Regions from separate parts of the Staphylococcus hyicus genome, predicted to be linked through region 3. Evidence: a T-box and tRNA genes for the amino acid it is inferred to sense, from the RefSeq annotation. Region 3 holds a T-box; the other regions hold tRNA genes.
The links. A T-box is a leader RNA that pairs with one kind of tRNA and senses whether it is charged. The one in region 3 lies ahead of SHYC_RS06100 (valine--tRNA ligase), so its partner is inferred to be a tRNA-Val.
Positions count from the first base shown of each region.

Region 1: it encodes a tRNA-Val, which carries the amino acid that the T-box ahead of SHYC_RS06100 (valine--tRNA ligase) is inferred to sense. The anticodon was not compared.
Region 2: it encodes a tRNA-Val, which carries the amino acid that the T-box ahead of SHYC_RS06100 (valine--tRNA ligase) is inferred to sense. The anticodon was not compared.
Region 4: it encodes a tRNA-Val, which carries the amino acid that the T-box ahead of SHYC_RS06100 (valine--tRNA ligase) is inferred to sense. The anticodon was not compared.

Region 1 covers NZ_CP008747.1:2,281,574-2,289,322, forward strand. Annotated here, with positions in the region: rRNA gene SHYC_RS10825 (23S ribosomal RNA) at 1-631, opposite strand, end outside; rRNA gene SHYC_RS10830 (16S ribosomal RNA) at 1,009-2,560, opposite strand; tRNA gene SHYC_RS10835 (tRNA-Ala) at 2,695-2,770, opposite strand; tRNA gene SHYC_RS10840 (tRNA-Pro) at 2,791-2,864, opposite strand; tRNA gene SHYC_RS10845 (tRNA-Arg) at 2,875-2,951, opposite strand; tRNA gene SHYC_RS10850 (tRNA-Leu) at 2,960-3,048, opposite strand; tRNA gene SHYC_RS10855 (tRNA-Gly) at 3,057-3,131, opposite strand; tRNA gene SHYC_RS10860 (tRNA-Lys) at 3,150-3,222, opposite strand; tRNA gene SHYC_RS10865 (tRNA-Thr) at 3,230-3,305, opposite strand; tRNA gene SHYC_RS10870 (tRNA-Val) at 3,310-3,385, opposite strand; rRNA gene rrf (5S ribosomal RNA) at 3,395-3,509, opposite strand; gene lysS (lysine--tRNA ligase) at 3,916-5,403, opposite strand; gene dusB (tRNA dihydrouridine synthase DusB) at 5,422-6,417, opposite strand; gene folK (2-amino-4-hydroxy-6-hydroxymethyldihydropteridine diphosphokinase) at 6,503-6,982, opposite strand; gene folB (dihydroneopterin aldolase) at 6,975-7,346, opposite strand; gene folP (dihydropteroate synthase) at 7,336-7,749, opposite strand, start outside.
Region 2 covers NZ_CP008747.1:760,734-768,482, forward strand. Annotated here, with positions in the region: rRNA gene SHYC_RS03390 (23S ribosomal RNA) at 1-887, shown strand, start outside; rRNA gene rrf (5S ribosomal RNA) at 1,130-1,244, shown strand; tRNA gene SHYC_RS03400 (tRNA-Asn) at 1,255-1,329, shown strand; tRNA gene SHYC_RS03405 (tRNA-Glu) at 1,331-1,402, shown strand; tRNA gene SHYC_RS03410 (tRNA-Val) at 1,412-1,487, shown strand; tRNA gene SHYC_RS03415 (tRNA-Tyr) at 1,507-1,590, shown strand; tRNA gene SHYC_RS03420 (tRNA-Gln) at 1,595-1,669, shown strand; tRNA gene SHYC_RS03425 (tRNA-Lys) at 1,673-1,745, shown strand; gene rocF (arginase) at 2,163-3,068, shown strand; gene cdaA (diadenylate cyclase CdaA) at 3,234-4,040, shown strand; gene SHYC_RS03440 (CdaR family protein) at 4,041-4,973, shown strand; gene glmM (phosphoglucosamine mutase) at 5,000-6,349, shown strand; gene glmS (glutamine--fructose-6-phosphate transaminase (isomerizing)) at 6,880-7,749, shown strand, end outside.
Region 3 covers NZ_CP008747.1:1,277,024-1,284,772, reverse strand. Annotated here, with positions in the region: gene SHYC_RS06100 (valine--tRNA ligase) at 1-748, opposite strand, end outside; T-box leader at 793-1,002, opposite strand; gene SHYC_RS06095 (DNA-3-methyladenine glycosylase I) at 1,057-1,608, shown strand; gene SHYC_RS06090 (AbrB family transcriptional regulator) at 1,668-2,744, opposite strand; gene hemL (glutamate-1-semialdehyde 2,1-aminomutase) at 2,967-4,253, opposite strand; gene hemB (porphobilinogen synthase) at 4,269-5,246, opposite strand; gene SHYC_RS06075 (uroporphyrinogen-III synthase) at 5,243-5,923, opposite strand; gene hemC (hydroxymethylbilane synthase) at 5,934-6,860, opposite strand; gene ccsA (cytochrome c biogenesis protein CcsA) at 6,882-7,718, opposite strand; gene hemA (glutamyl-tRNA reductase) at 7,733-7,749, opposite strand, start outside.
Region 4 covers NZ_CP008747.1:964,949-972,697, forward strand. Annotated here, with positions in the region: rRNA gene SHYC_RS04440 (16S ribosomal RNA) at 1-994, shown strand, start outside; tRNA gene SHYC_RS04445 (tRNA-Ile) at 1,080-1,156, shown strand; tRNA gene SHYC_RS04450 (tRNA-Ala) at 1,171-1,246, shown strand; rRNA gene SHYC_RS04455 (23S ribosomal RNA) at 1,537-4,463, shown strand; rRNA gene rrf (5S ribosomal RNA) at 4,706-4,820, shown strand; tRNA gene SHYC_RS04465 (tRNA-Val) at 4,830-4,905, shown strand; tRNA gene SHYC_RS04470 (tRNA-Thr) at 4,914-4,989, shown strand; tRNA gene SHYC_RS04475 (tRNA-Lys) at 4,995-5,070, shown strand; tRNA gene SHYC_RS04480 (tRNA-Leu) at 5,076-5,157, shown strand; tRNA gene SHYC_RS04485 (tRNA-Gly) at 5,162-5,236, shown strand; tRNA gene SHYC_RS04490 (tRNA-Leu) at 5,244-5,332, shown strand; tRNA gene SHYC_RS04495 (tRNA-Arg) at 5,345-5,418, shown strand; tRNA gene SHYC_RS04500 (tRNA-Pro) at 5,433-5,506, shown strand; tRNA gene SHYC_RS04505 (tRNA-Ala) at 5,529-5,604, shown strand; tRNA gene SHYC_RS04510 (tRNA-Met) at 5,634-5,707, shown strand; tRNA gene SHYC_RS04515 (tRNA-Ile) at 5,737-5,810, shown strand; tRNA gene SHYC_RS04520 (tRNA-Ser) at 5,820-5,912, shown strand; tRNA gene SHYC_RS04525 (tRNA-Met) at 5,935-6,008, shown strand; tRNA gene SHYC_RS04530 (tRNA-Asp) at 6,019-6,095, shown strand; tRNA gene SHYC_RS04535 (tRNA-Phe) at 6,106-6,178, shown strand; tRNA gene SHYC_RS04540 (tRNA-Thr) at 6,191-6,266, shown strand; tRNA gene SHYC_RS04545 (tRNA-Tyr) at 6,271-6,354, shown strand; tRNA gene SHYC_RS04550 (tRNA-Trp) at 6,364-6,437, shown strand; tRNA gene SHYC_RS04555 (tRNA-His) at 6,440-6,512, shown strand; tRNA gene SHYC_RS04560 (tRNA-Gln) at 6,529-6,600, shown strand; tRNA gene SHYC_RS04565 (tRNA-Cys) at 6,609-6,683, shown strand; tRNA gene SHYC_RS12195 (tRNA-Gly) at 6,700-6,774, shown strand; tRNA gene SHYC_RS12200 (tRNA-Gly) at 6,798-6,872, shown strand; tRNA gene SHYC_RS04575 (tRNA-Leu) at 6,912-6,995, shown strand; gene SHYC_RS04580 (PTS sugar transporter subunit IIC) at 7,169-7,749, shown strand, end outside.

The sequences.
Region 1 (7,749 bases), 1.0 Mb from region 3:
ACTCGCCGGTTCATTCTACAAAAGGCACGCCATCACCCATTAACGGGCTCTGACTACTTGTAAGCACACGGTTTCAAGTTCTCTTTCACTCCCCTTCCGGGGTACTTTTCACCTTTCCCTCACGGTACTGGTTCACTATCGGTCACTAGAGAGTATTTAGCCTTGGGAGATGGTCCTCCCAGATTCCGACGGAATTTCACGTGCTCCGCCGTACTCAGGATCCACTCAGGAGGGTATACGTTTTCGACTACAGGATTATTACCTTCTATGATTAACCTTTCCAGGTTATTCGTCTAACATATTCCTTTGTAACTCCGTACAGAGTGTCCTACAACCCCAACAAGCAAGCTTGTTGGTTTGGGCTCTTCCCGTTTCGCTCGCCGCTACTCAGGGAATCGATTTTTCTTTCTCTTCCTCCGGGTACTAAGATGTTTCAGTTCTCCGGGTCTACCTTCTCACATGCTATGTATTCACATGCGGATAACACGACATAACTCGTGCTGGGTTCCCCCATTCGGAAATCTCTGGATCACAGCTTACTTACAGCTCCCCAAAGCATATCGTCGTTAGTAACGTCCTTCATCGGCTTCTAGTGCCAAGGCATCCACCGTGCGCCCTTAATAACTTAATCTTTATGATGTTTTGGCAATCGTTTGCATTCGGCTTCATCGCGGCACAAATCACTCAGTTGCTTACGGAAGTAAGCGCCTTCGCTCTTGTTTGCGATTCATAGACTGACAAACGTTTTCAAAACATCTGTCATCCGAAGTAAACATTAACCAACATCCACCAGTTATTAATTATTGTGAGTCGTCTGTCGACGACTAGCGATAATTTTTTGTTTCAAGCTTTTCGCTTGTCACTCGGTTTTGCTTGGTAAAATCTATACTTACTTATCTAGTTTTCAATGTACAATGTTGAATCCTCAAAATGAGCATTCAAAACTGAATACAATATGTCTCCGTTATTCCGTATCGCCTAAGGCGATATTCCGTATATTATCCTTAGAAAGGAGGTGATCCAGCCGCACCTTCCGATACGGCTACCTTGTTACGACTTCACCCCAATCATTTGTCCCACCTTCGACGGCTAGCTCCAAAATGGTTACTCCACCGGCTTCGGGTGTTACAAACTCTCGTGGTGTGACGGGCGGTGTGTACAAGACCCGGGAACGTATTCACCGTAGCATGCTGATCTACGATTACTAGCGATTCCAGCTTCATGTAGTCGAGTTGCAGACTACAATCCGAACTGAGAACAACTTTATGGGATTTGCTTGACCTCGCGGTTTTGCTGCCCTTTGTATTGTCCATTGTAGCACGTGTGTAGCCCAAATCATAAGGGGCATGATGATTTGACGTCATCCCCACCTTCCTCCGGTTTGTCACCGGCAGTCAACTTAGAGTGCCCAACTTAATGATGGCAACTAAGCTTAAGGGTTGCGCTCGTTGCGGGACTTAACCCAACATCTCACGACACGAGCTGACGACAACCATGCACCACCTGTCATTTTGTCCTCCGAAGAGGAAAACTCTATCTCTAGAGCGATCAAAAGATGTCAAGATTTGGTAAGGTTCTTCGCGTTGCTTCGAATTAAACCACATGCTCCACCGCTTGTGCGGGTCCCCGTCAATTCCTTTGAGTTTCAGTCTTGCGACCGTACTCCCCAGGCGGAGTGCTTAATGCGTTAGCTGCAGCACTAAGGGGCGGAAACCCCCTAACACTTAGCACTCATCGTTTACGGCGTGGACTACCAGGGTATCTAATCCTGTTTGATCCCCACGCTTTCGCACCTCAGCGTCAGTTGCAGACCAGAAAGCCGCCTTCGCCACTGGTGTTCCTCCATATCTCTGCGCATTTCACCGCTACACATGGAATTCCACTTTCCTCTTCTGCACTCAAGTTTTCCAGTTTCCAATGACCCTCCACGGTTGAGCCGTGGGCTTTCACATCAGACTTAAAAAACCGCCTACGCGCGCTTTACGCCCAATAATTCCGGATAACGCTTGCCACCTACGTATTACCGCGGCTGCTGGCACGTAGTTAGCCGTGGCTTTCTGGTTAGGTACCGTCAAGATGTGCACAGTTACTTACACATATGTTCTTCCCTAACAACAGAGCTTTACGATCCGAAGACCTTCATCACTCACGCGGCGTTGCTCCGTCAGGCTTTCGCCCATTGCGGAAGATTCCCTACTGCTGCCTCCCGTAGGAGTCTGGACCGTGTCTCAGTTCCAGTGTGGCCGATCACCCTCTCAGGTCGGCTACGTATCGTCGCCTTGGTAAGCCGTTACCTTACCAACTAGCTAATACGGCGCGGGTCCATCTATAAGTGACAGCAAGACCGTCTTTCACTGTTGAACCATGCGGTTCAACATGTTATCCGGCATTAGCCCCGGTTTCCCGGAGTTATTCCAGTCTTATAGGTAGGTTACCCACGTGTTACTCACCCGTCCGCCGCTAACGTCAAAGGAGCAAGCTCCTCATCTGTTCGCTCGACTTGCATGTATTAGGCACGCCGCCAGCGTTCATCCTGAGCCAGGATCAAACTCTCCATAAAAGAAGTAAGCTTGATATAGCTCGTTGATTGCTTAAGCCAATCACTCTTGAAAGTACGTTACGTACTCAAAATTATTGGAATTAACGTTGACATATTGTCATTCAGTTTTCAATGTTCATGATTTTAAATAAAAATGGTGGAGACTAGCGGGATCGAACCGCTGACCTCCTGCGTGCAAAGCAGGCGCTCTCCCAGCTGAGCTAAGCCCCCATAAAGGTATTTCTAAGAAGTCGGGAAGACAGGATTTGAACCTGCGACCCCTTGGTCCCAAACCAAGTGCTCTACCAAGCTGAGCTACTTCCCGTTATTAAAAATGGCGCGCCCGATAGGAGTCGAACCCATAACCTCTTGATCCGTAGTCAAACGCTCTATCCAATTGAGCTACGGGCGCTATTAAAATGGTGCCGAGGACCGGAATCGAACCGGTACGGTGATCTCTCACCGCAGGATTTTAAGTCCTGTGCGTCTGCCAGTTCCGCCACCCCGGCAAAAATAATGGAGCAGAAGACGGGATTCGAACCCGCGACCCCAACCTTGGCAAGGTTGTATTCTACCGCTGAACTACTTCTGCTCAATAGTATTCGAATGATGAGCCATAGAGGATTCGAACCTCTGACCCTCTGATTAAAAGTCAGATGCTCTACCAACTGAGCTAATGGCTCATATAAATGGTGCCGGCCAGAGGACTTGAACCCCCAACCTACTGATTACAAGTCAGTTGCTCTACCAATTGAGCTAGGCCGGCTAAATGGTGGAGAATGACGGGTTCGAACCGCCGACCCTCTGCTTGTAAGGCAGATGCTCTCCCAGCTGAGCTAATTCTCCAAAATAATTGCCTGGCAACGTCCTACTCTCGCGGAACGTAAGTCCGACTACCATCGGCGCTAAAGAGCTTAACTTCTGTGTTCGGCATGGGAACAGGTGTGACCTCTTTGCCATTGTCACCAGACAACGTTTTATTGTGTAGCTCATGTCGGCTACCTTTTTATAATACACAGTTTGCAAACACTTTTCAATAGTTAATTTTACACTTTCTTAAAGTTTTTTACAAACATTTTACTTTGTGTTGTCGCTTGTTTCGGCGACTTTTATATATTACATAATTTAAAGGTTAGTGTCAACACTTTAACAGCATTTTTTCAAAAACTTTTTCAACCATTTGTATAGGTGACATTTCAACGCTTTAACGTGCTCACTTTGAAATATTCTAAAGGGTTTCAATTAAAATATCAAGTGTTTTTTTAATGTTTATGTAAAAAACTTAATACAGCATTCATACATAAAAATAGTGACATGGTTTGTATGTCCACGTGTCTAAAGTGGCATACATTTAACCATGTCACACTATGTTTGTATTATTTTTGACGCATATAAGGGAATAATAGCACGTCACGAATAGATGGAGAATTCGTAAGCAACATCACTAATCGGTCAATACCGATACCTAACCCGCCAGTTGGTGGCATACCATATTCTAATGCCTCAATGAAATCATCGTCCATCTCATGCGCTTCATCATTACCTTGAGCTTTTTCGACAAGTTGCGCTTCAAAACGTTGACGTTGGTCGATTGGATCATTCAATTCTGTGAATGCATTCGCATGTTCACGACCCACAATAAACAATTCGAAACGATCTGTAAAACGTGGATCTTCTGGATTTTTCTTCGCTAATGGAGAGATTTCAATCGGATGACCATAAATAAACGTTGGTTGAATTAACGTTTCTTCTACTTTTTGTTCAAAGAATTCGTTTAAAATATGTCCGTATTTCATATTCTTGTCGACTTCAATGCCATGTTCTTTAGCTAAAGCATGTGCTTCTTCATCCGTTTTCACATCAAAGAAGTTAACACCTGTCGCTTCTTTAACTGCATCTACGATATGCAAACGGCGCCATTTTGGTTCTAATTCGATTGTGTTATCACCATATTGAATCGATGTTGTGCCTAATACTTTGCGTGCAATATGCGCTACTAACTCTTCAGTTAAGCTCATAATATCTTGATAATCTGCATAAGCTTCGTAAAGTTCAATCATTGTAAATTCAGGATTGTGACGTGTAGATACGCCTTCATTACGGAAGACACGACCTATTTCATATACTTTTTCTAAACCGCCAACAATTAAACGTTTTAAATGCAATTCGATCGCGATACGCATATATAATGTTGCATCTAACGCATTATGGTGTGTCACGAATGGACGTGCAGCAGCACCACCAGCAATTTGATGCATCATTGGTGTTTCGACTTCTAAGAAACCTTTATCATTTAAATATGATCGCATCTCTTGAATAATGCGACTACGGTTAATGAATGTTTCTGTGCTCTCTTCGTTTGTAATTAAATCTAAATAACGTTGACGGTAACGTTGTTCAATATCTTGTAAACCATGGTGTTTGTCCGGTAATGGACGCAATGATTTCGATAACAATTTAAATGATTTTGCCTTGACAGAAAGCTCACCTGTGTTTGTTTTAAACATTACACCTTCTACGCCGACAATATCGCCTAAATCTGCTGTATTCCAAACATTAAATTGGTCTTCTCCAACTTGGTCTTTACGTACATAAATTTGAATTTGGCCAGTTAAATCTTTAATATGTGCAAAACCAGCTTTACCTTTACCACGTTTTGTCATTAGTCGTCCTGCTATAACAGTATGGCTTTCCGCTTCTTTTTCTGCAAGTTCTTCTTTAGAAAATTCATCCCACGTCGCTTTCAATGATGTTGCGTCGCCTGTGCGCTCAAATTTTTCGCCAAATGGATCAATTCCTAAATCGCGTAATTCTTGTAGTTTTTGTCGACGGACCTGCATTTGGTCGTTCATTTCTTCTGACATGCTTACCTCTCCTTTTGTCTATACTTCTACTTTATTTTGTTGCGTGAGCATTTCATCTCGAAAATCAGTTAAGATTTCAATCATTTCTGCTTCGGTTTCAGCTTGATTTAAAGCTTTTCGTGCTTTCCCGTTGCCTCTGACACCTTTTAAGTACCAAGAAGCGTGTTTACGCATCTCCATTACACCCACTTTTTCGCCCTTTAGGTCAACAAGTCGACGTAAATGTAAGAGTGCAATTTCAACTTTATCATCTACTTCTGGCTCATCAATCAATTCGCCAGTTTCAAGATAATGTACGGTTCTATAAATCATCCATGGATTACCGAGTGCTTCACGACCAATCATTACGGCATCCACACCTGTTTCTTTCAGCATTTTTTCAGCAAGTTCGGGGCTTGTCACGTCACCATTTCCAATGACTGGAATATTAACAGCCTCTTTCACTTGGCGGATAATGTCCCAATCTGCCTTACCTTCATACATTTGTACGCGTGTACGGCCGTGTAGCGAAATCGCTGCTGCACCTGCACGCTCTGCCGCTTTCGCATTTTCAACAGCGTATATATGATCTTCATCCCAACCAATACGCATTTTACAAGTGACTGGTTTGCTCACACGTTCTGTTACAGCGGATACCATTTCATATATTTTATTAGGGTCAAGCAACCAACGCGCACCCGCTTCACATTTAATTATCTTTGAAACTGGGCATCCCATGTTAATATCAATAATATCAGCTGTCGTATTTTTATCTACGTATTCTGCCGCTTCAACAAGTGTTTCTTTTTCTCCACCAAAAATTTGTAGCGATAATGGACGTTCATTTTCATCGATGTATAACATTTTCATCGTTTTAGGATTGTTAAATAGAATCGCTTTATCACTCACCATTTCAGCACAGACAAGTCCTGCACCAAACTCTTTTACAGTCAAGCGAAATGCCGAATTACATACACCTGCCATGGGCGCAAGTACGACTCTATTTTCAATTTCGACGTCTCCTATTTTCCACATAAGGCGTGCCTCCAATAAATGCTTTATCTTTATAATTAGGCACTGATTCCAACGACATAAGTTGAATCTTGCCTAAATTAAATATTTAATTTTGATATTTTACAACAGTTTCGTCAGGTTGAACAAGGGATTGAATTGTTTTTTTACTCCGCGGTTCAATCACGTGTGCTGCGATTTCATTTAACGGTATCATCACAAACGCACGCGCTGTCATTCTTGGGTGTGGCACAATGAGCTGTTCTGACTCAATAATTTCATCTCCATAAAGTAACACATCAATGTCGATTGTTCTCGGACCCCAGCGCACTTCTCGTACGCGATGTAGCTCTTTTTCAATACGTAAACATTGATGCAACAATGCCTCTGGACTTAAAGTCGTTTTAATATGAAGGCATACATTCAAAAAGTCAGGTTGCTCGACATAGCCTACCGGTTTTGTTTCATACATAGAGGACATGTGTTGTACATGAATTCCCGTCACTTGATCCAAACGTTCTACCGCTGATTGTAATTGTTGTTCACGATCGCCAATATTACTTCCCAAACCTAAATAGACATCAATCATGATGATTCACCCTCACAATTTCAATACCTACACCATTATAAATACCATGAATAGGCGGGTTCTTTTTCGTAATTCTAACTTTCGTTTCCATTACACGATTATAGTGTGAATTTATACGCTTTGCAACACGTTCTGCGAGATATTCAAGTAAATTCACGGGTGGTCCTTCCATAATCGCTTTGACATCTTCATAGACCTCTCCATAGTGTACCGTATCTTCTACACGATCAGATTTACCCGCTTCAGACAAATCAACTTTCAGTTCAATATCCACTGCGAACACTTGTCCTATATCATTTTCAGCTGGCAGCGCACCATGGTATGCGTAGAATTCAAGTCCTTGTAAAAATATTTTATCGTTCATTTTCATATCCTTTCAACGCATCCATCGCTCTTGCTAGACGCGCATTCATTAATACGTTATGCACACGCACACCATCGACTCCTTTCATAATACCATACGCGGTGGTTGCCGCAGTCGCCTCATCACGTTCATCCACTTTATTCCCCCCGCCTAACAATTCTTTTATAAAACGTTTGCGACTCGTTGCGAGAAGTACTTTAAAACCTGTGGCAACCAGTTCATCTAGTCGTGCCATCACAATTTGTTCTTCTTGACGTGTTTTGGCAAAGCCAATGCCGGGGTCAAGCCATATCTTTTCTTTTGGAATACCCGCTAACATCGCTTTGTTTGCTTGTTTTAACAAAGTAACTAACATTTCATCCACGACAGGTGTGTCTCTTTTCCCATCACCATTGTGCATTAA
Region 2 (7,749 bases), 520 kb from region 3:
GTGAAATCATAGTACCGGTGAAGATGCCGGTTACCCGCGACAGGACGGAAAGACCCCGTGGAGCTTTACTGTAGCCTGATATTGAAATTCGGTACAGTTTGTACAGGATAGGTAGGAGCCTTAGAAGCGTGAGCGCTAGCTTACGTGGAGGCATTGGTGGGATACTACCCTAATTGTATTGGATTTCTAACCCGCAACTCTTATCGAGTTGGGAGACAGTGTCAGGCGGGCAGTTTGACTGGGGCGGTCGCCTCCTAAAGAGTAACGGAGGCGCTCAAAGGTTCCCTCAGAATGGTTGGAAATCATTCATAGAGTGTAAAGGCATAAGGGAGCTTGACTGCGAGACCTACAAGTCGAGCAGGGTCGAAAGACGGACTTAGTGATCCGGTGGTTCCGCATGGAAGGGCCATCGCTCAACGGATAAAAGCTACCCCGGGGATAACAGGCTTATCTCCCCCAAGAGTTCACATCGACGGGGAGGTTTGGCACCTCGATGTCGGCTCATCGCATCCTGGGGCTGTAGTCGGTCCCAAGGGTTGGGCTGTTCGCCCATTAAAGCGGTACGCGAGCTGGGTTCAGAACGTCGTGAGACAGTTCGGTCCCTATCCGTCGTGGGCGTAGGAAATTTGAGAGGAGCTGTCCTTAGTACGAGAGGACCGGGATGGACATACCTCTGGTGTACCAGTTGTCGTGCCAACGGCATAGCTGGGTAGCTATGTATGGACGGGATAAGTGCTGAAAGCATCTAAGCATGAACCCCCCCTCAAGATGAGATTTCCCAACTTCGGTTATAAGATCCCTCAGAGATGATGAGGTTAATAGGTTCGAGGTGGAAGCGTAGCGATACGTGGAGCTGACGAATACTAATCGATCGAAGACTTAATCAATTTAGTTCATAAGGTGATGCTTGTGAAACAATACTTACTATCTAGTTTTGAATGTATAATCATTCATTTTACGAAGTGACATGTTCGAATACGAACGTTTAACACACCGTATTTTACGAAGTGAAAACGTTTGAAGTCTATGAATCGCAAGAAAGATCGAAGGCGTTTACTTACCGTAAACAACTGAGTGATGACGTAGCGATGAAGACGAATGCGAACGTTTGACACGAAGTAAAACATTGTTTGGTGACAATAGCAAAGAGGCCACACCTGTTCCCATGCCGAACACAGAAGTTAAGCTCTTTAGCGCCGATGGTAGTCGGACTTACGTTCCGCGAGAGTAGGACGTTGCCAAGCATAACATTAATCCACAGTAGCTCAGTGGTAGAGCTATCGGCTGTTAACCGATCGGTCGTAGGTTCGAGTCCTACCTGTGGAGCCATGGCCCCTTGGTCAAGCGGTTAAGACACCGCCCTTTCACGGCGGTAACACGGGTTCGAGTCCCGTAGGGGTCATTATTATATGGAGAATTAGCTCAGCTGGGAGAGCATCTGCCTTACAAGCAGAGGGTCGGCGGTTCGAACCCGTCATTCTCCACCATTTTTTGAAAAGCATATCTGGAGGGGTAGCGAAGTGGCTAAACGCGGCGGACTGTAAATCCGCTCCTTCGGGTTCGGCAGTTCGAATCTGCCCCCCTCCACCATTAATGGGCTATAGCCAAGCGGTAAGGCAACGGACTTTGACTCCGTCACTCGCTGGTTCGAATCCAGCTAGCCCAGCCATATGAGCCATTAGCTCAGTTGGTAGAGCATCTGACTTTTAATCAGAGGGTCAGAGGTTCGAATCCTCTATGGCTCACTTATTGACCTTATCTTGAGATGAGGTCTTTTTTTATTGTTTCTAAATGTTTAACGGTTGGTATGCTTATGTACCAACTGTTTTTCTTTGGAGTTATTAATTGGATTGACAGCATCATTTATTGGGTAACATTTGTAAAACTAAACTCTCTATACAGGATTTTATATTTATTAAATGTTAATGAATAAAAATATTCTGTATAAATTCAGTCGTTTTTATACATAATTAAAATACTTTTATACTTTTGGGTAAATAATCATTCATAATTCGTTATATCAATAAATCGAAGATGCTTTGAAGGTCAATGATTGCGCTTGATTAACCGTTTATGAAGTTTTATGATGGGCATAAGGTTGTGTTGATCTACATGGGGGAAGATACAATACGATCAATAATTTTTGAAGGGGTTATACATATATGAATAAAGTGATAGAAATTATTGGTGCACCTACAACATTTGGTCAAAAAAAACTGGGGGTTAATTTTGGACCTGATGCAATTCGTTATGCTGGTGCAGTTGCTCGTTTAAAACGCATTGGTCATACCGTAATTGACAGCGGTAATGTAGATACACCACCAGTTGATTTAGAAAAATTTCAATCAAAACAGCCTGGGCTACAAAATTATGATGAAATTCTCACATTTTCAAATCATTTGAAAGATAAAGTTTCTGAAAGTATTCAAAATCATCATTTTCCAGTGATTCTTGGCGGCGATCATTCATTAGCAATTGGTTCAATTTCAGGAGTCAGTGAAAATTATAAAGAATTAGGCATTATTTGGTATGATGCACATGGAGATTTAAACCTTCCAGAAGAATCACCATCTGGAAATGTTCATGGTATGCCGCTTCGAATATTGGCTGGTGAAGGCGAGGATGGTTTAGTACAACTCGGTGGCTTTGCGCCCAAAGTGAAACCAGAAAATATTGTTCTAATTGGTATGCGTGATTTAGATTATGGTGAACGTGAATATATTAAAAAGCATGATATTAAAACTTATACTATGGCAGAAATAGATGAAATGGGAATCAAAGCAGTTATTTCAGAAACAATTGATTATTTGAAAGACCGCACAGATGGTGTGCATCTTTCATTAGATGTAGATGCTTTAGACCCAGAAGAAACACCAGGAACAGGGACTAAAGTGTTAGGCGGACTTACATATAGAGAGAGTCATTTCGCGTTAGAGCAACTTCAAAAATCTGGATTAATTACATCTATGGATCTAGTTGAAGTAAATCCTTTATTAGATGAAGGTAATAAAACGGCAGAACAGGCTGTGGCATTATTGGGTTCATTTTTTGGAGAAAGTTTGTTATAACTTAATAAATAGTGACTTAAAATCATGGTGATGTTGATATTTTGAAGTTAACGTTATCATGATTTTTTTTATAGAAATTTGGTAGAACATTATTTTGGGATATGACAGTGACTAGTTTGCTTGGTATAATATGGGATATGGGAATAGATTACCGGAGGAGATGCTATGCAAATTTCTAACCTCTTTCAAAACTTGAGTACGCTTGAGGTCATTACTGGTATTCTAGATTTATTAATTGTATGGTACGTCATTTACCTACTCATCACTGTTTTTAAAGGAACTAAAGCAATACAGTTGTTAAAGGGAATTTTATTTATATTGGTAGGTAAAGGTATCAGTGAATATTTACAGTTGACGACGACTTCAAGACTATTTGATTTAGTCATGCAATGGGGGTTCCTTGCAATAATTGTTATTTTTCAACCTGAGATTAGACGTGCGTTAGAACAGCTTGGAAGAGGGAGTTTGTTCAAACGATATGCGATGACATCTTCAGTAGAAGTGCCAAAACTTGTTGAATCAGTTTCTAAATCTGTTCAATACATGGCAAAACGACGTATTGGTGCTTTAATTGTTTTTGAAAAAGAGACCGGATTACAAGATTACATAGAAACAGGTATTCCGATGCACTCTGATATTTCACAAGAGTTATTAATCAATGTGTTTATTCCAAATACACCATTACATGATGGAGCGATGATCATTCAAGGCGACAAAATTGCGACTGCAGCAAGTTATTTACCTTTGTCAGATAGTCCTAAAATAGCTAAAAGTTTAGGAACAAGACATCGTGCAGCAGTGGGTATTTCGGAGGTCTCCGATGCTTTTACAGTGATTGTATCAGAAGAAACAGGATCTATTTCTGTGACATTTGATGGAAAATTACGTAAAGATATCTCAATTGAAGCATTTGAAGAACTTTTAACTGAACATTGGTTTGGATCACATTTTTCAAAGAAAGGCGTGAATTAAATGTTTGAATCTAAATGGGGACTTCGATTTTTTGCATTTATACTCGCGTTATTACTTTTCCTTTCTGTAAATAATGTGTTTGGTGAATCTTTTAATACGGATCGCATTTCAAATGATGGCAATAAAACAATTAAAAATGTACCTGTTGAGGTTATTAATAATAATAAAAATCTATATGTATCAGGTGCGCCAGACAGTGTAGATGTTGAATTGAGCGGTCCACAGTCTAAAATTTTGCAAGCTCAAAAAATTGAAGATTATAAAGTAACATTAGACGTCTCTGATGCGAGTCCAGGAGAGCATACCGTTGACTTTCAAGTGCGTGGTTTAGATAAAGATATCAATTATCGTGTCTATCCGAAAGAGGCATCACTATCAATTGAAAAGAAAGAAAGTAGAATGATTACTGTAGAACCAAACACAAGTCCATATGCAGTGGATCCAAACTATAAAATTAAAGATGAATCAGTGTCACCAAGAACTGTAAAAGTTGTAGGCGGCAAAGAACAACTTGATCGAATCGCTTTTGCAAAGGCAAGTTACACGAATGATAATGGCATCTCTGAAAAAACAACTGGACAGGCAAAAGTGGCAGTTTTCGATAAAAATATGAATAAATTAGATGTTCAAATTGTGCCTTCTTCAGTAGATTTAACGGTCGATGTGGAACCATATTATAAAAAAGTGAAAGTGAAAGTGATCCGAAAAGGGGAACCACAAGACGGGGCAACGATTTCTGATGTAAGCCTTAATAAAGACACCATTGAAATATATGGTAATCGTAAAGATCTTGAAGACATCGAAGACATCACAGCACATGTGGACGTGAATGGTGTTTCAGAAACGACAAATAGGGAAGTTAAACTAGACTTACCACCTGGTGTGACACACGCAAAACCTTCAACGGTGGAAGCTACTATTAAAGTAAATTAACGATGATATAAAAGGAGAAATGAATTATGGGTAAATACTTTGGTACAGACGGTGTAAGAGGCGTTGCCAACCAAGAATTAACTCCAGAACTTGCATTTAAATTAGGACGTTATGGTGGCTATGTATTAGCACATAATCAACACAAAGACCACCCACGTGTCCTTGTAGGTAAAGACACACGTGTATCAGGTGAAATGCTAGAAAATGCATTAATTGCAGGCCTCGTATCTATAGGCGCTGAAGTGATGCGTTTAGGTGTCATTTCAACACCAGGTGTAGCCTATTTAACAAAAGAAATGGGTGCAGAATTAGGTGTGATGATTTCTGCATCGCATAATCCAGTTGCCGATAATGGTATTAAATTTTTTGGCTCTGACGGATTTAAATTGTCTGATGATCAAGAAAATGAAATAGAGACGCTTTTAGATCAAGAACATCCTGATTTACCAAGGCCTACAGGCAATCAAATTGTGCATACTTCTGATTATTTTGAAGGTGCACAAAAGTATTTAAGTTATTTAAAGTCAACGGTTGATGTGAATTTAGAAGGACTTAAAATTGCGCTTGATGGTGCACATGGTTCGACTGCTTCCTTAGCACCATTTTTATTCGGTGATTTAGAAGCGGATACTGTAACAATGGGATGTAGCCCAGATGGTTATAATATAAATGATGGTGTGGGGTCTACACATCCAGAAGCGCTTGCTGAAAAAGTGCGTGAAACAGAAGCTGATTTTGGTTTAGCATTTGATGGCGATGGCGATCGTATTATTGCTGTAGACGAATATGGGAACATTGTAGACGGTGATCAAATCATGTTTATTATTGGCCAAGAAATGGCTAAAAATCATGAACTAAATGATAATATGATTGTGTCCACAGTCATGAGTAATTTAGGTTTCTATAAAGCTTTAGAAAGTGAAGGTATTGCGTCGAATAAGACAAAAGTGGGTGACCGCTATGTCGTTGAAGAAATGCGTCGAGGCAATTATAATTTAGGCGGAGAACAGTCTGGTCATATTGTAATGATGGATTACAATACGACGGGTGATGGTCTTTTAACAGGTATACAATTAGCAGCAGTTGTGAAACGATCAGGAAAATCTTTGAGCGAACTCGCAGCACAAATGAAAAAATATCCACAATCATTAGTCAATGTACGTGTTTCAGATAAACATGGTGTTGAACAAAATGCTGATGTTAAAGCTGTCATGCAAGACGTTGAAAATGAAATGAACGGTGAAGGTCGTATTTTAGTGCGTCCTTCAGGAACAGAACCACTTGTGCGTGTTATGGTTGAAGCTAAAACTGATGAAGATGCAGAACGCTTTGCGAAAACAATCGCAGATGTAGTTGAAGCTAAAATGGGATTATAATAAAAAGTGAGCGTATAAAGCGCTCACTTTTTTTACGAGTTATATTGACTTTACCCACTATCCTTGCGATATATATGAGACTTAATTGTTTCTTAAGAGAATTTTAAAAAACGACCAACAATTATTTGCATTGGATAAAGATTAAAGTGTAAAATAAGTTATATTGTTTAGGAAGGAGGATAGAGGGTACAACAATAAAAGCGCCAGCACAAGTTGATAATTTAACTGAACACATGATCTTAATAGCAGAAGATTATTGTGGTTAATGATTCACTTGTAGACGAGGAGGATAGTGATCGAATTAGTTCGGCGGATGCTATCCCGGATGTGGCTCATTCGTTAGCTTATTAATTAAAGCGAGAAGGTGACTTTTCGGACAAAGTTAATAAGATCGCCAAACATTTATATTAAAAACAGTAAAAGAAAAACGATGCTTTATTTTCAATGATACGTCTCATCATTAAAGCAGAATGATGACCTTAAAATTGATAAATTAAAGCACCGTTATTTCAATGTGGAGGAAAATAATTATGTGCGGAATTGTAGGTTATATTGGTTCGCAAAATGCGAAAGAAATTTTATTACGAGGGCTTGAAAAATTAGAATATCGTGGTTACGATTCAGCTGGTATTGCAACACGTGATGCCAATGGTGTCACTGTGACAAAAGCTCAAGGGCGTATTGCTGAATTACGTAAAGAAGCTGAAAAAGTTGGTGACGGCGCAACAGGTATCGGTCATACGCGTTGGGCGACACATGGCGTACCTAGCTATGAGAATTCACACCCTCACCAATCTTCAAGTGAGCGTTTCACACTTGTTCATAACGGGGTCATTGAAAACTATGAAGAGTTAAAACAACAATACATTCCCAATGTTGATTTAAAGTCAGATACGGATACAGAAGTCATCGTTCAACTCGTTGAACATTTCTCAAATGAAGGATTATCTACTGAAGATGCATTTACGAAAGTAATTAGTTTGTTACACGGCTCATATGCATTAGGACTATTAGACAGTGAAGATGAAGATACTATCTATGTTGCTAAAAACAAGTCGCCTTTATTAGTAGGTATTGGTGATGATTTTAATGTGATTGCATCAGACGCATTAGCGATGATACAAGTCACAAGTGAATATAAAGAATTAAAAGACCAAGAAATCGTACTTGTCCAACGCGATCATGTTGTAATTAAAGATTTAGATGGCAATAAAATCGAACGTGACAGCTATACAGCTGAAATTGATGCGTCAGATGCCGAAAAAGGCGTTTATAGTCACTATATGTTAAAAGAAATTCATGAACAGCCGGCTGTGATGCGTCGTATTATTCAAGAATATCAAGATGAACAAGGGAACTTAAAAATCGATCCTGCAATTATAAAAGATGTGCAAGCCGCT
Region 3 (7,749 bases):
CACGTGGCAAGATGACTTTTTTACCAATTATAGCTTTGTAGCGTTCATCTTCAGGATTCACTACAATTGCAGTATCACCTAACATTGTTTCAGGACGTGTTGTTGCAATTTCAATATACCCATCACCATCAACAAATGGATATTTAAAATGATAAAATTTACCATTAACATCCTCATGCACAACTTCAATATCAGATAGTGCAGTGCGTGCTTCTGGGTCCCAGTTAATGATACGCTCTCCACGATAAATTAAACCTTTATTGTACATATCAACGAAGACTTTACGAACAGCTTTACTTAATCCTTCATCTAATGTAAATCGTTCACGTGAATAATCTAGCCCTAAGCCAAGTTTCGCCCATTGTTGTCGAATAAAATCTGCATATTCCTCTTTCCAATCCCAAGCTTTTTCAAGAAATTTCTCTCGACCGATATCATGACGAGAAATACCTTCTTCCTTCATTTTTGCTTCGACTTTCGCTTGTGTAGCTATACCAGCGTGATCCATTCCTGGCAAGTACAATGTGTCATATCCTTGCATACGTTTCATGCGTGTTAAAATATCTTGTAACGTCGTATCCCAAGCATGACCCAGGTGTAACTTACCTGTCACGTTTGGTGGTGGAATAACAATCGTATATGTGGGTTTTGTTTCATCTCCTGTAGGTTTGAAAAGTGATTGATCTAACCACTTTTGATAACGTCCCGCTTCAACTTCTTGCGGATGATATTTAGGTTGCATTTCCATAATTTTAATCCCTCCGTAAAAAATAAAAAAGAACATCTGTCCTAATATAGGACGGATGTTCCGTGGTACCACCTATTTTCAATAGTTCACACTATTGCACTCTAATGATTAACGCTCATGAGACGCTTTAACTTACTCAATCAGTTCAGTTAAAGTTCAAGTGGGCTACCTTCAATAAGACTTTTATGCATTCACAGCACCATGCACTCTCTTAAAAAAGCGACTTACCTACTCTTCCCAAACTAATATTTAATTCATATTTATAGTATACTGAAATCATTATGAAGTCAATAATTGGAGTGATTTTTATGAATCGATGCGCATTCGGTACCAAAGACCCTGACTATATCGCATACCATAATCGAGTTTGGGGCAAACCTATGTATGATAGTCAAGCATTATTTGAACTTTTAGCATTAGAATCGCAACATGCCGGCCTCTCTTGGCTTACCATTTTAAAGAAAAAAGAAGCATATCAACAAGCATTTTATCAATTTGATCCTTACAAAATAGCAAAAATGACCGAAAGTGATGTCGATGCGCTCATGACCTTTCCTAATATCATTCATCATAGAAAAAAATTGGAAGCCATCATCGCGCAAGCAAAAGAATTTATCCAAATTGAACAACAATATGGGTCTTTCAGTGATTTTATATGGTCTTATGTTAATCATACACCTATTGATTTCAAGTATCAGAATCCAGATGAACGGATAACTGTAAATGCAACCGCTAGAAAACTCACACATGATTTAAAACAATTTGGCTTTAAGTTTATCGGTCCTGTCACCATATTTTCTTTTATGGAGGCTTGTGGCATGTATAATAGCCACCTCATTGATTGCCCTTATAGAACATAAATCAATAAAGCAGTAAATAGCATTGCCATCTCATAGCCAATCTATATACTGCTTCTATATTAATTTTGATTTTCTGTCTTATCTTTCAACCGATATTCCAAATAATAATGAATGAGTGGCGCAATTATGAATAGAATAAAAAATATTCTAAAGATATGATAACTCGATATCATTGCGACGTCACCACCTGTTTCTAAGGCAATTAACACGATCTGGCTCATACCCCCTGGTGCTGCACTTAAAAACAGTTCATTAATGGATGCGCTATTAAATGATTTTATTGCTAAAACCATCAAAAATGCACCTAAAATCAAACATATATTTTGATAGGCAACTGCGACGGCCACTCTTCCTTTTAAGCGATCAATCAAATGCGAAATTTGTATGCCAATACGTATCATATACATCATTTGCGCCATTGCAATGATTGGATAATCTACAGTAAACGCTCGACCAGTAGATATATTCCAAATGATTAACACAACGATTGGTGCCAATAACATTTTAGTCGGGAATTTTATCCATTTCATTAAAAAATACACAATTGCAATGCCCGCAATAAGAATGAGCAAATCCTCTATGTTGAGTACTTCAGTAAGGCGTTCATTGTGTTCACTTGCCCTTGACGGCTCATGTTTAAAAAAGAAAGAGATAAGAGGTACTAAAATCACAACAAAAATAATGCGTGATGTTTGTGTCAAACTCACCACTAAAATATCTGCCTTTTTATTCTCATCAGCCATGACAAGCATTTGACTTAAAGCGCCGGGTATAACACTAAGCAACGCTGTTTCCGTATTTACTTTCGCAATTTTTTTGAAACCAATTGAAACAACCAAAGCTAAAAATAAAAGGAGAAACGTCACTAAAATAATTGAAAACCAATCATATTTAATATCATTGATGACTTTAGAAGTAAACGCACTGCCGATTTGAACGCCTAATATAATTAAGCCTAGTTCACTTAAAATCCACGGCCATTTTACATTAAGTTTTAGAAGTCGAACTGAAATAATGCTTGCAATGATAGGACCAAACATCCATGGTAGCATGATATTAAGAAAATATAAGAGAAAACTACATACGATTGCAAGCGCAAACAAGATAAAATTATGCCTTAAATATGTGCTTTTCATTATTAACACCGCCAATAAAAAAGTGTGAGTTTTCCATTTAGATGTAGTTAGAAGTAAATCGATGCGTCATCATTGCAATAGCTTTGGCTATAGGTGTTATAAATTCATTGTCATACGATGCACAAGTATTATTGTAGTGACACACACTGAAAAACCAATCATATTATTGCCACGGCAACCTACCATTAAAACACATTTATATAAACTTTAATTTTTTTAATATTACTTAATAATTCTACTTAAAGCAGTATCAAAGGCTTCTATTGTCTTATGAATGTCAGCTTTAGTATGCGAAGTAGATAAAAACATACCTTCAAATTGAGAAGGAGGTAAAAAGATACCTTCTTTTGCTAACTCGCGATACATAACACTAAATAACTTTAAATTACTTTCATTAGCTTGTTTAAAGTTAGTCACTGGACCTTCATTTAAAAAGAAGCCAATCATAGATCCCGCTCGATTAACGACAATCGGCACATTATATTTTGCAAAAGTTGTTTTAAGACCTTCCTCTAATAAGTCACCTAACTCATTGAAATATGTGTAACTTTCAGGCGTTAACTGGCTCAGGGTCATATAGCCACTAGTCATCGCTAATGGGTTACCTGATAACGTACCTGCTTGATATATGTCTCCACTAGGCGCAATGTGATTCATAATTTCTTTTTTACCACCAAATGCCCCTACAGGAAGACCTCCGCCTATCACTTTACCTAAGCATGTTAAATCTGGAATTACATTGAAATAGCCTTGTGCACAGTGGTAACCCACTCTAAATCCAGTCATGACTTCATCAAAGATTAGTAGCGCGTCATTTTCATGCGTAATCTTTCTTAATCCTTGTAGAAACCCTTCAACTGGTGGTACAACACCCATATTTCCTGCGACAGGTTCGACAATAATCGCTGCAATATCATCTCCGAATTGGTCAAATGCATATTTCACAGCTTCAAGATCATTATACGGCACAGTTATCGTATTTTTTGCTGTACCTTCAGGAACACCAGGTGAGTCTGGTAATCCAAGTGTCGCAACGCCTGAGCCTGCTTTAATAAGTAAAGAATCACTATGTCCATGATAATTCCCTTCAAATTTGAGGATTTTATTTTTACCAGTATATCCACGCGCAAGTCTTAGTGTGTCGAGTGTAGCCTCAGTTCCTGAAGAGACCATTCTAACTTTTTCAATTGAAGGCACACGGTCTATAACAAGTTGTGCTAATTTATTTTCTTCTAACGTCGAAGCACCAAAACTCGTACCACGGTCAACCACACTGTGAATTGCATCAATAACTTTAGTGTTCTTATGCCCCAAAATGAGAGGGCCCCAACTTAAAACGTAATCGATATATTCATTACCATCGATATCGTATATTTTACTTCCCTCACCACGTTCCATAAATAAAGGAGGTGTGTCCACCGCTTTAAAAGCACGCACTGGACTATTCACACCACCAGGCATTAATTTTTCAGCAATTTCAAATGCTTGAGTTGATTTTTCATAACGCATCATGACAACATCCTCCTATTGTTTATCAATGTAATAACATAAATCCTTCGCAAAATATGTGATAATTAAATCCGCACCTGCACGCTTCATAGAAATCATTTGCTCCATTACGACTTTCTCTTCATCAATCCAACCGTTAAGTGCAGCTGCTTTCGTCATGCTGTATTCACCACTCACATTATATGCAACTACTGGAATGTTCGTATTATTTCGGACATCTCGAATTATATCTAAATAACTTAATGCAGGTTTCACAATCATCATATCCGCACCTTCTTTAAGATCGCTTTCTAATTCGCGAAGTGCCTCTAAGCGATTCGCTGGATCCATTTGATACGTTTTTCTATCACCAAATGACGGTGTAGATTCTGCTGCATCACGAAATGGCCCAAAGAAACTTGAAGCATATTTAATGCCATAACTCATAATCGGAATATGTTGATATCCCGCTTCATCTAAACCTTTACGAATTTCCGCAACAAACCCATCCATCATGTTACTTGGAGCGATAATATCTGCGCCTGCTTTCACTTGAGAAATAGCAGTCTTAACTAGCAGTGGTAATGTTTTATCATTATCTACATCATGTGTATGGTCATCAATTAACCCACAGTGGCCATGATCTGTATATTCACATAAACATGTATCGGCAATCACTAAAATATCATTATATTGTTTTTTGGCAATACGTGTTGCTTTTTGAATCACACCATCATCAATGAATGCCCCTGTTCCACAAGCATCTTTTTTATTCGGTATGCCAAAAAATATAAATGCGCGAATACCTAAGTCATATGCTTCTTTAATTTCTTCATGCAATAGATTTAAACTAATCTGGTATACATTGGGAAGAGAAGTGATTTCTTTTTTTACATCGTCTTTTTCAACGACAAAGATAGGATAAATTAAATCTTCTTTACGTAAATGTGTTTCGCGTACTATAGAGCGCATTGTTGATGAAACGCGTAATCTTCTATGTCTATCAAAATTCATGTTTTTGACCTCTCTTCAATTATTTTAGTAATTAGACTTTCTAAAGTCTGTTGATCCGCTTTAATACAAGTATGACCATATTGCTGAATCGTCCTAGCCGTTTGTTCTCCAATGGCATAGTAAAAATGTGTGCGTTTTGGTGGAGCTGTTTTAAAAAAAGCATGCGCTGCAGATGAACTGGCAAAAGTTATAGCATCAATTTGATTTTCATTCATAGCTTGAACAGCGCAGTTGACAGACGTCTGTACAACTTGAATATCATATAAATCAATTTTCGTTACTTGTATCCCTTGAGAAATAAGGCTATCTGTTAATAACGGTCGTGCTTTTATACTTGAAGGCATAAGTACAACATCCTCTTTTTGAATTGGATGCGTTTTCAAGAAACCCTCTTGTGAATAATCGTTTGGATAAAACCTGACTTCTAATCCAATACTATCACAATATTGTTTTGTTTTTTCACCAATTCCAGCGATGTTTTTTATGTGAACATGTTCCAAGTATGGACGAAACATATTCACAGCATTTTTAGACGTAAAAATAAGCCAATCATAATGAGACTTTAACACACGTTCATCAAATGATAGCGGCACAGGTTTAATAAACGGTAAATGTCTAATCCTTACACGTGCGTCTTCATATGTATGTGTTTGCGTCATCAAAACAATGGGCTTCATTCTTAACACCTCAATGTGATTCATTTAAAGCTTGAATAATTGCATCAGCACCTTGCGCCTTAAGTTGCTGACTTACTTGTTTACCTAAATCTTCAGGATGTTTGCCTTCCGCTTCATATTCAAAACGCTGTTGACCATCTGTAGACATAATCAATCCTTTAAATTGCATTGTGCCTTGCGTTGTCATACGTGCATACCCAGCGATAGGTACTTGACAACTACCATCCATTTCCTTTAAAAATGTACGTTCTGCAGTCACACAAGCTGCAACATCTGGGTTATGTACTTTTTGAAGTAACTTGAGTAATTCTTCATCATCAGCACGGCATTCAATGCCTAACGCACCTTGTCCAATAGCAGGCAGTACCAAAGTTTCATCTAAATATGATGTGACAATATCATCTGACCAACCCATTCTTTTGAGTCCAGCTGCAGCTAATATAATGGCATCATAGTTATCTTCATTAAGTTTGCGTAATCTTGTATCAATATTTCCACGAATCCATTTAATTTTTAAATGTGGATATTTTGCAATAATTTGCGCACCTCTTCGCAATGAACTCGTCCCAATAATACTTCCATGAGGTAACTTTTCAAGTGGAATATGGTTTTTGGCAATATATGCATCTAAAGCAGATTCTCTATCCGGAATACACCCAATTACCAAACCTTCAGGAAGTACACTCGGTACATCTTTTAACGAATGAATAGCAAAATCAATATTCTTTTTAAAGAGTTCATTTTGAATTTCTTTTACGAATAATCCTTTACCCCCTACTTTCGACAATTGACGATCTACAATCTGATCCCCTTTTGTAACAATTTCTTTTATTTCAATATCTAAAGAGGGGTCAATTGCTTTAAGTTTATCTATGAATTGCTTACTTTGTGTTAAAGCTAACTGACTTCGTCTAGAGCCTACGACCAATTTACGCATAACATATCCTCCAAAACTAATTTATACACCTGTCCATTGATGAAAATCTGACAGTTGCGTCACAACGATAAGATTAATCATACAACATATGAACAGTCCAATATTGACATAAATTAACGCAAGTGTTGAGAACTTGCGCAACAATCTAAATATAATATAAAATCCATAACAAAATAATATTAAGATTGATGAGATGACTTTCAAATCTATAAATATGTGATTACCGATAGTAAAAATGCCCCATTGAATACCTAAGAGTATGCTTATTAAAAGTAACATAGCCCCGATAAACGAACTAAAGAACACTCCTTTTTCTAATGTTGCAACACTACCGATTCTAAAGTAATCTTGGTTAAAACGTTTCTCTTTTAAATTGCGAAACTGAATTAAATACAATATCGCGTTAACACATGCAATTGCAAAAAAGAGATAACTTACGAGTGCAAAAGAAATATGGAAGATTAACAACTCGTTAACCACGTTTAAGCGTGAACCATTTAACTTAAATTGGTTTGGATGAAACGTATGAATCGCCATAAACATTAAACCGATAAGGTTCAAAAAAGCAATAAGATAAGCTGAGCTTCTAAAAACTGCAAAAACAAAAGTTATGGTTAATATCAACCATGTTAGAATGTAAAAGCTTTCAATTATTGACGTCAGTGGTAACTGACCCATCCAAAAAATATATAGTATGAGTGAACTGGTTTGGAGAACCCAAGCGAAACCTAACGTATAAAAACCAACATTTTGAAAACGACTATTTTTATGCAAAACATCAATCGTTAAAGTGAGTACACTGATTAAATAAATGATAAAGATACACTCATGAAATCTAATAAAAAATGCTTCTTCCATAGCATCACCATTCTTTAATTATCTAGTAAGA
Region 4 (7,749 bases), 310 kb from region 3:
TATCCGGAATTATTGGGCGTAAAGCGCGCGTAGGCGGTTTTTTAAGTCTGATGTGAAAGCCCACGGCTCAACCGTGGAGGGTCATTGGAAACTGGAAAACTTGAGTGCAGAAGAGGAAAGTGGAATTCCATGTGTAGCGGTGAAATGCGCAGAGATATGGAGGAACACCAGTGGCGAAGGCGGCTTTCTGGTCTGTAACTGACGCTGAGGTGCGAAAGCGTGGGGATCAAACAGGATTAGATACCCTGGTAGTCCACGCCGTAAACGATGAGTGCTAAGTGTTAGGGGGTTTCCGCCCCTTAGTGCTGCAGCTAACGCATTAAGCACTCCGCCTGGGGAGTACGGTCGCAAGACTGAAACTCAAAGGAATTGACGGGGACCCGCACAAGCGGTGGAGCATGTGGTTTAATTCGAAGCAACGCGAAGAACCTTACCAAATCTTGACATCTTTTGATCGCTCTAGAGATAGAGTTTTCCTCTTCGGAGGACAAAATGACAGGTGGTGCATGGTTGTCGTCAGCTCGTGTCGTGAGATGTTGGGTTAAGTCCCGCAACGAGCGCAACCCTTAAGCTTAGTTGCCATCATTAAGTTGGGCACTCTAAGTTGACTGCCGGTGACAAACCGGAGGAAGGTGGGGATGACGTCAAATCATCATGCCCCTTATGATTTGGGCTACACACGTGCTACAATGGACAATACAAAGGGCAGCAAAACCGCGAGGTCAAGCAAATCCCATAAAGTTGTTCTCAGTTCGGATTGTAGTCTGCAACTCGACTACATGAAGCTGGAATCGCTAGTAATCGTAGATCAGCATGCTACGGTGAATACGTTCCCGGGTCTTGTACACACCGCCCGTCACACCACGAGAGTTTGTAACACCCGAAGCCGGTGGAGTAACCATTTTGGAGCTAGCCGTCGAAGGTGGGACAAATGATTGGGGTGAAGTCGTAACAAGGTAGCCGTATCGGAAGGTGCGGCTGGATCACCTCCTTTCTAAGGATAATATACGGAATATCGCCTTAGGCGATACGGAATAACGAAGACATATTGTATTCAGTTTTGAATGGTTGTTTAACAGGGGCCTATAGCTCAGCTGGTTAGAGCGCACGCCTGATAAGCGTGAGGTCGGTGGTTCGAGTCCACTTAGGCCCACCATTTAAATAATTTTTGGGGGCTTAGCTCAGCTGGGAGAGCGCCTGCTTTGCACGCAGGAGGTCAGCGGTTCGATCCCGCTAGTCTCCACCATTTAAATTGTACATTGAAAACTAGATAAGTAAGTATAGATTTTACCAAGCAAAACCGAGTGACAAGCGAAAAGCTTGAAACAAAAAATTATCGCTAGTCGTCGACAGACGACTCACAATAATTAATAACTGGTGGATGTTGGTTAATGTTTACTTCGGATGACAGATGTTTTGAAAACGTTTGTCAGTCTATGAATCGCAAACAAGAGCGAAGGCGCTTACTTCCGTAAGCAACTGAGTGATTTGTGCCGCGATGAAGCCGAATGCAAACGATTGCCAAAACATCATAAAGATTAAGTTATTAAGGGCGCACGGTGGATGCCTTGGCACTAGAAGCCGATGAAGGACGTTACTAACGACGATATGCTTTGGGGAGCTGTAAGTAAGCTGTGATCCAGAGATTTCCGAATGGGGGAACCCAGCACGAGTTATGTCGTGTTATCCGCATGTGAATACATAGCATGTGAGAAGGTAGACCCGGAGAACTGAAACATCTTAGTACCCGGAGGAAGAGAAAGAAAAATCGATTCCCTGAGTAGCGGCGAGCGAAACGGGAAGAGCCCAAACCAACAAGCTTGCTTGTTGGGGTTGTAGGACACTCTGTACGGAGTTACAAAGGAATATGTTAGACGAATAACCTGGAAAGGTTAATCATAGAAGGTAATAATCCTGTAGTCGAAAACATATACCCTCCTGAGTGGATCCTGAGTACGGCGGAGCACGTGAAATTCCGTCGGAATCTGGGAGGACCATCTCCCAAGGCTAAATACTCTCTAGTGACCGATAGTGAACCAGTACCGTGAGGGAAAGGTGAAAAGTACCCCGGAAGGGGAGTGAAAGAGAACTTGAAACCGTGTGCTTACAAGTAGTCAGAGCCCGTTAATGGGTGATGGCGTGCCTTTTGTAGAATGAACCGGCGAGTTACGATCTGATGCAAGGTTAAGCAGAAAATGTGGAGCCGTAGCGAAAGCGAGTCTGAATAGGGCGAATGAGTATTTGGTCGTAGACCCGAAACCAGGTGATCTACCCTTGGTCAGGTTGAAGTTCAGGTAACACTGAATGGAGGACCGAACCGACTTACGTTGAAAAGTGAGCGGATGAACTGAGGGTAGCGGAGAAATTCCAATCGAACTTGGAGATAGCTGGTTCTCTCCGAAATAGCTTTAGGGCTAGCCTCAAGTGATGATTATTGGAGGTAGAGCACTGTTTGGACGAGGGGCCCCTCTCGGGTTACCGAATTCAGACAAACTCCGAATGCCAAATAATTTAACTTGGGAGTCAGAACATGGGTGATAAGGTCCGTGTTCGAAAGGGAAACAGCCCAGACCACCAGCTAAGGTCCCAAAATATATGTTAAGTGGAAAAGGATGTGGCGTTGCCCAGACAACTAGGATGTTGGCTTAGAAGCAGCCATCATTTAAAGAGTGCGTAATAGCTCACTAGTCGAGTGACACTGCGCCGAAAATGTACCGGGGCTAAACATATTACCGAAGCTGTGGATTGTCCTTTAGGACAATGGTAGGAGAGCGTTCTAAGGGCGTTGAAGCATGATCGCAAGGACATGTGGAGCGCTTAGAAGTGAGAATGCCGGTGTGAGTAGCGAAAGACGGGTGAGAATCCCGTCCACCGATTGACTAAGGTTTCCAGAGGAAGGCTCGTCCGCTCTGGGTTAGTCGGGTCCTAAGCTGAGGCCGACAGGCGTAGGCGATGGATAACAGGTTGATATTCCTGTACCACCATGATTCGTTTTAAGCGATGGGGGGACGCAGTAGGATAGGCGAAGCGTGCTGTTGGAGTGCACGTCTAAGCAGTAAGACTGAGTGTTAGGCAAATCCGGCACTCATTAAGGTCAAGCTGTGATGGGGAGAAGAAACATGTTTTCTTCGAGTCGTTGATTTCACACTGCCAAGAAAAGCCTCTAGCTAGAAGATTGGTGCCCGTACCGCAAACCGACACAGGTAGTCAAGATGAGAATTCTAAGGTGAGCGAGCGAACTCTCGTTAAGGAACTCGGCAAAATGACCCCGTAACTTCGGGAGAAGGGGTGCTCTTTGAGGTTCACGCTTCGAAGAGCCGCAGTGAATAGGCCCAAGCGACTGTTTATCAAAAACACAGGTCTCTGCTAAACCGTAAGGTGACGTATAGGGGCTGACGCCTGCCCGGTGCTGGAAGGTTAAGAGGAGTGGTTAGCATTAGCGAAGCTACGAATCGAAGCCCCAGTAAACGGCGGCCGTAACTATAACGGTCCTAAGGTAGCGAAATTCCTTGTCGGGTAAGTTCCGACCCGCACGAAAGGCGTAACGATTTGGGCACTGTCTCAACGAGAGACTCGGTGAAATCATAGTACCGGTGAAGATGCCGGTTACCCGCGACAGGACGGAAAGACCCCGTGGAGCTTTACTGTAGCCTGATATTGAAATTCGGTACAGTTTGTACAGGATAGGTAGGAGCCTTAGAAGCGTGAGCGCTAGCTTACGTGGAGGCATTGGTGGGATACTACCCTAATTGTATTGGATTTCTAACCCGCAACTCTTATCGAGTTGGGAGACAGTGTCAGGCGGGCAGTTTGACTGGGGCGGTCGCCTCCTAAAGAGTAACGGAGGCGCTCAAAGGTTCCCTCAGAATGGTTGGAAATCATTCATAGAGTGTAAAGGCATAAGGGAGCTTGACTGCGAGACCTACAAGTCGAGCAGGGTCGAAAGACGGACTTAGTGATCCGGTGGTTCCGCATGGAAGGGCCATCGCTCAACGGATAAAAGCTACCCCGGGGATAACAGGCTTATCTCCCCCAAGAGTTCACATCGACGGGGAGGTTTGGCACCTCGATGTCGGCTCATCGCATCCTGGGGCTGTAGTCGGTCCCAAGGGTTGGGCTGTTCGCCCATTAAAGCGGTACGCGAGCTGGGTTCAGAACGTCGTGAGACAGTTCGGTCCCTATCCGTCGTGGGCGTAGGAAATTTGAGAGGAGCTGTCCTTAGTACGAGAGGACCGGGATGGACATACCTCTGGTGTACCAGTTGTCGTGCCAACGGCATAGCTGGGTAGCTATGTATGGACGGGATAAGTGCTGAAAGCATCTAAGCATGAAGCCCCCCTCAAGATGAGATTTCCCAACTTCGGTTATAAGATCCCTCAGAGATGATGAGGTTAATAGGTTCGAGGTGGAAGCGTAGCGATACGTGGAGCTGACGAATACTAATCGATCGAAGACTTAATCAATTTAGTTCATAAGGTGATGCTTGTGAAACAATACTTACTATCTAGTTTTGAATGTATAATCATTCATTTTACGAAGTGACATGTTCGAATACGAACGTTTAACACACCGTATTTTACGAAGTGAAAACGTTTGAAGTCTATGAATCGCAAGAAAGATCGAAGGCGTTTACTTACCGTAAACAACTGAGTGATGACGTAGCGATGAAGACGAATGCGAACGTTTGACACGAAGTAAAACATTGTTTGGTGACAATAGCAAAGAGGCCACACCTGTTCCCATGCCGAACACAGAAGTTAAGCTCTTTAGCGCCGATGGTAGTCGGACTTACGTTCCGCGAGAGTAGGACGTTGCCAAGCATACATATTGGAGAATTAGCTCAGCTGGGAGAGCATCTGCCTTACAAGCAGAGGGTCGGCGGTTCGAACCCGTCATTCTCCACCATTTTAATAGCCGGCCTAGCTCAATTGGTAGAGCAACTGACTTGTAATCAGTAGGTTGGGGGTTCAAGTCCTCTGGCCGGCACCATGTGAGAGCCATTAGCTCAGTTGGTAGAGCATCTGACTTTTAATCAGAGGGTCAGAGGTTCGAATCCTCTATGGCTCACCATTTATGCGGGTGTGGCGGAATTGGCAGACGCACTAGACTTAGGATCTAGCGCCTTACGGCGTGGGGGTTCGACTCCCTTCACCCGCATTTAGCAGAAGTAGTTCAGCGGTAGAATACAACCTTGCCAAGGTTGGGGTCGCGGGTTCGAATCCCGTCTTCTGCTCCATTATTTTGCCGGGGTGGCGGAACTGGCAGACGCACAGGACTTAAAATCCTGCGGTGAGAGATCACCGTACCGGTTCGATTCCGGTCCTCGGCACCATGATTTAAATATGCGCCCGTAGCTCAATTGGATAGAGCGTTTGACTACGGATCAAAAGGTTATGGGTTCGACTCCTATCGGGCGCGCTACCATAGCTTTACGGGAAGTAGCTCAGCTTGGTAGAGCACTTGGTTTGGGACCAAGGGGTCGCAGGTTCAAATCCTGTCTTCCCGACTTCTTATCATAATACTTATATGGGGGCTTAGCTCAGCTGGGAGAGCGCCTGCTTTGCACGCAGGAGGTCAGCGGTTCGATCCCGCTAGTCTCCACCATTTAAAATTAATATCAACCAACTTTTTACGGCGGCGTAGCTCAGCTGGCTAGAGCGTACGGTTCATACCCGTGAGGTCGGGGGTTCGATCCCCTCCGCCGCCACTATTACTAGTTGATAGAAATGATTATTCGGACCTTTAGCTCAGTTGGTTAGAGCTAACGGCTCATAACCGTTCGGTCGCAGGTTCGAGTCCTGCAAGGTCCATATAATTTTGGAGGAATACCCAAGTCCGGCTGAAGGGATCGGTCTTGAAAACCGACAGGGGCTTAACGGCTCGCGGGGGTTCGAATCCCTCTTCCTCCGCCATTTGTATTTACATTTCTATTAACGCGGGATGGAGCAGTTCGGTAGCTCGTCGGGCTCATAACCCGAAGGTCGGTGGTTCAAATCCGCCTCCCGCAATATTTTTTTAGGTCCCGTAGTGGAGCGGTTTAACACGCCTGCCTGTCACGCAGGAGATCGCGGGTTCGATTCCCGTCGGGACCGCCATTTAAAAAATGGTTCAGTAGCTCAGTCGGTAGAGCAAAGGACTGAAAATCCTTGTGTCGGCGGTTCGATTCCGTCCTGAACCACTTTTTTATTTTGCCGGCCTAGCTCAATTGGTAGAGCAACTGACTTGTAATCAGTAGGTTGGGGGTTCAAGTCCTCTGGCCGGCACCATGATGGAGGGGTAGCGAAGTGGCTAAACGCGGCGGACTGTAAATCCGCTCCTTCGGGTTCGGCAGTTCGAATCTGCCCCCCTCCACCATATATGCATAGGGGCATAGTTCAACGGTAGAATAGAGGTCTCCAAAACCTTTGATGTGGGTTCGATTCCTACTGCCCCTGCCATGGCGGCTGTGGCGAAGTGGTTAACGCATCGGATTGTGGTTCCGACATTCGTGGGTTCGATTCCCATCAGCCGCCCTTTATTTTAAATTAATGGGCTATAGCCAAGCGGTAAGGCAACGGACTTTGACTCCGTCACTCGCTGGTTCGAATCCAGCTAGCCCAGTTCCTTTTGGCGGCATAGCCAAGTGGTAAGGCCGAGGTCTGCAAAACCTCTATTCACCGGTTCAAATCCGGTTGCCGCCTCCATTTTAATTCTAACTATGCGGGAGTAGTTCAACTCTCAGAACACTTTCCTTCCCGGAAAGAGGTACAGGTGTAAATCCTGTCTTCCGCTCCATAATATTTATAATTATCAAACATGCGGGAGTAGTTCAACTCTCAGAACACTTTCCTTCCCGGAAAGAGGTATAGGTGTAAATCCTATCTTCCGCTCCAAAATTTGCTTCCAAAGAAATGGGAGTTTTTTTGTACATTGCCGGTGTGGCGGAATTGGCAGACGCGCGGGACTCAAAATCCTGTGTCTTTACAGACGTGTCGGTTCGACCCCGACCACCGGTATTCCATTATTTAAAAGTCGCAGCTACTGCGGCTTTTTTTATTCGCCTTTTATTTTATATGTTTGTTAATGGTGTGGAATTCTACAATTAATATAGAGAAATAGTACACTTGTGATTGTGAAGAGACTTTGAATATATTATGATGGATATATTAATTTTTTAGGAGGGGCAACATTGCCAAAATCAAATCAAGAAAAAAAGCAATTTTTTACGAATATTCTTAATGCTGTTGGTGCGGGTGTCGTCATTGCATTGCTGCCTAATGCCTTACTAGGGGAATTTTTGAAGTTTTTTAAAGAAGGTCAACCTACATTAGAACTGATGTATCAACTTGTATTAATAATACAATCATTTATGGCTTTTATTATTGGCGCACTGGCTGCTCATGCGTTTAAATTTTCGGGTCCTGGTGTTGTGATAACTGGCATATCCGCGATGTTAGGATCAGGTGCAATTCAATATAAAAATGGCCAAATTTTTCTTCAAGGTATTGGTGATATCATTAATATTATTTTAGTAGTGATATTAGCTTGTTTTTTATTTTTAATTTTAAAAGATAAATTTGGTTCACTTGAGATGATAATTTTACCTGTTTTAATTCCTGTACTTAGTGGTGTTGTAGGATTAACAGTTTTACCACATGTGCGTAAAGTCACTCAAGCTATAGGTGCTATGGTTCAATCATTTACTGATTTAAATCCTTTAATGATGTGTATTCTTATTTCTATGACATTTGCATTGCTCATGGTTACACC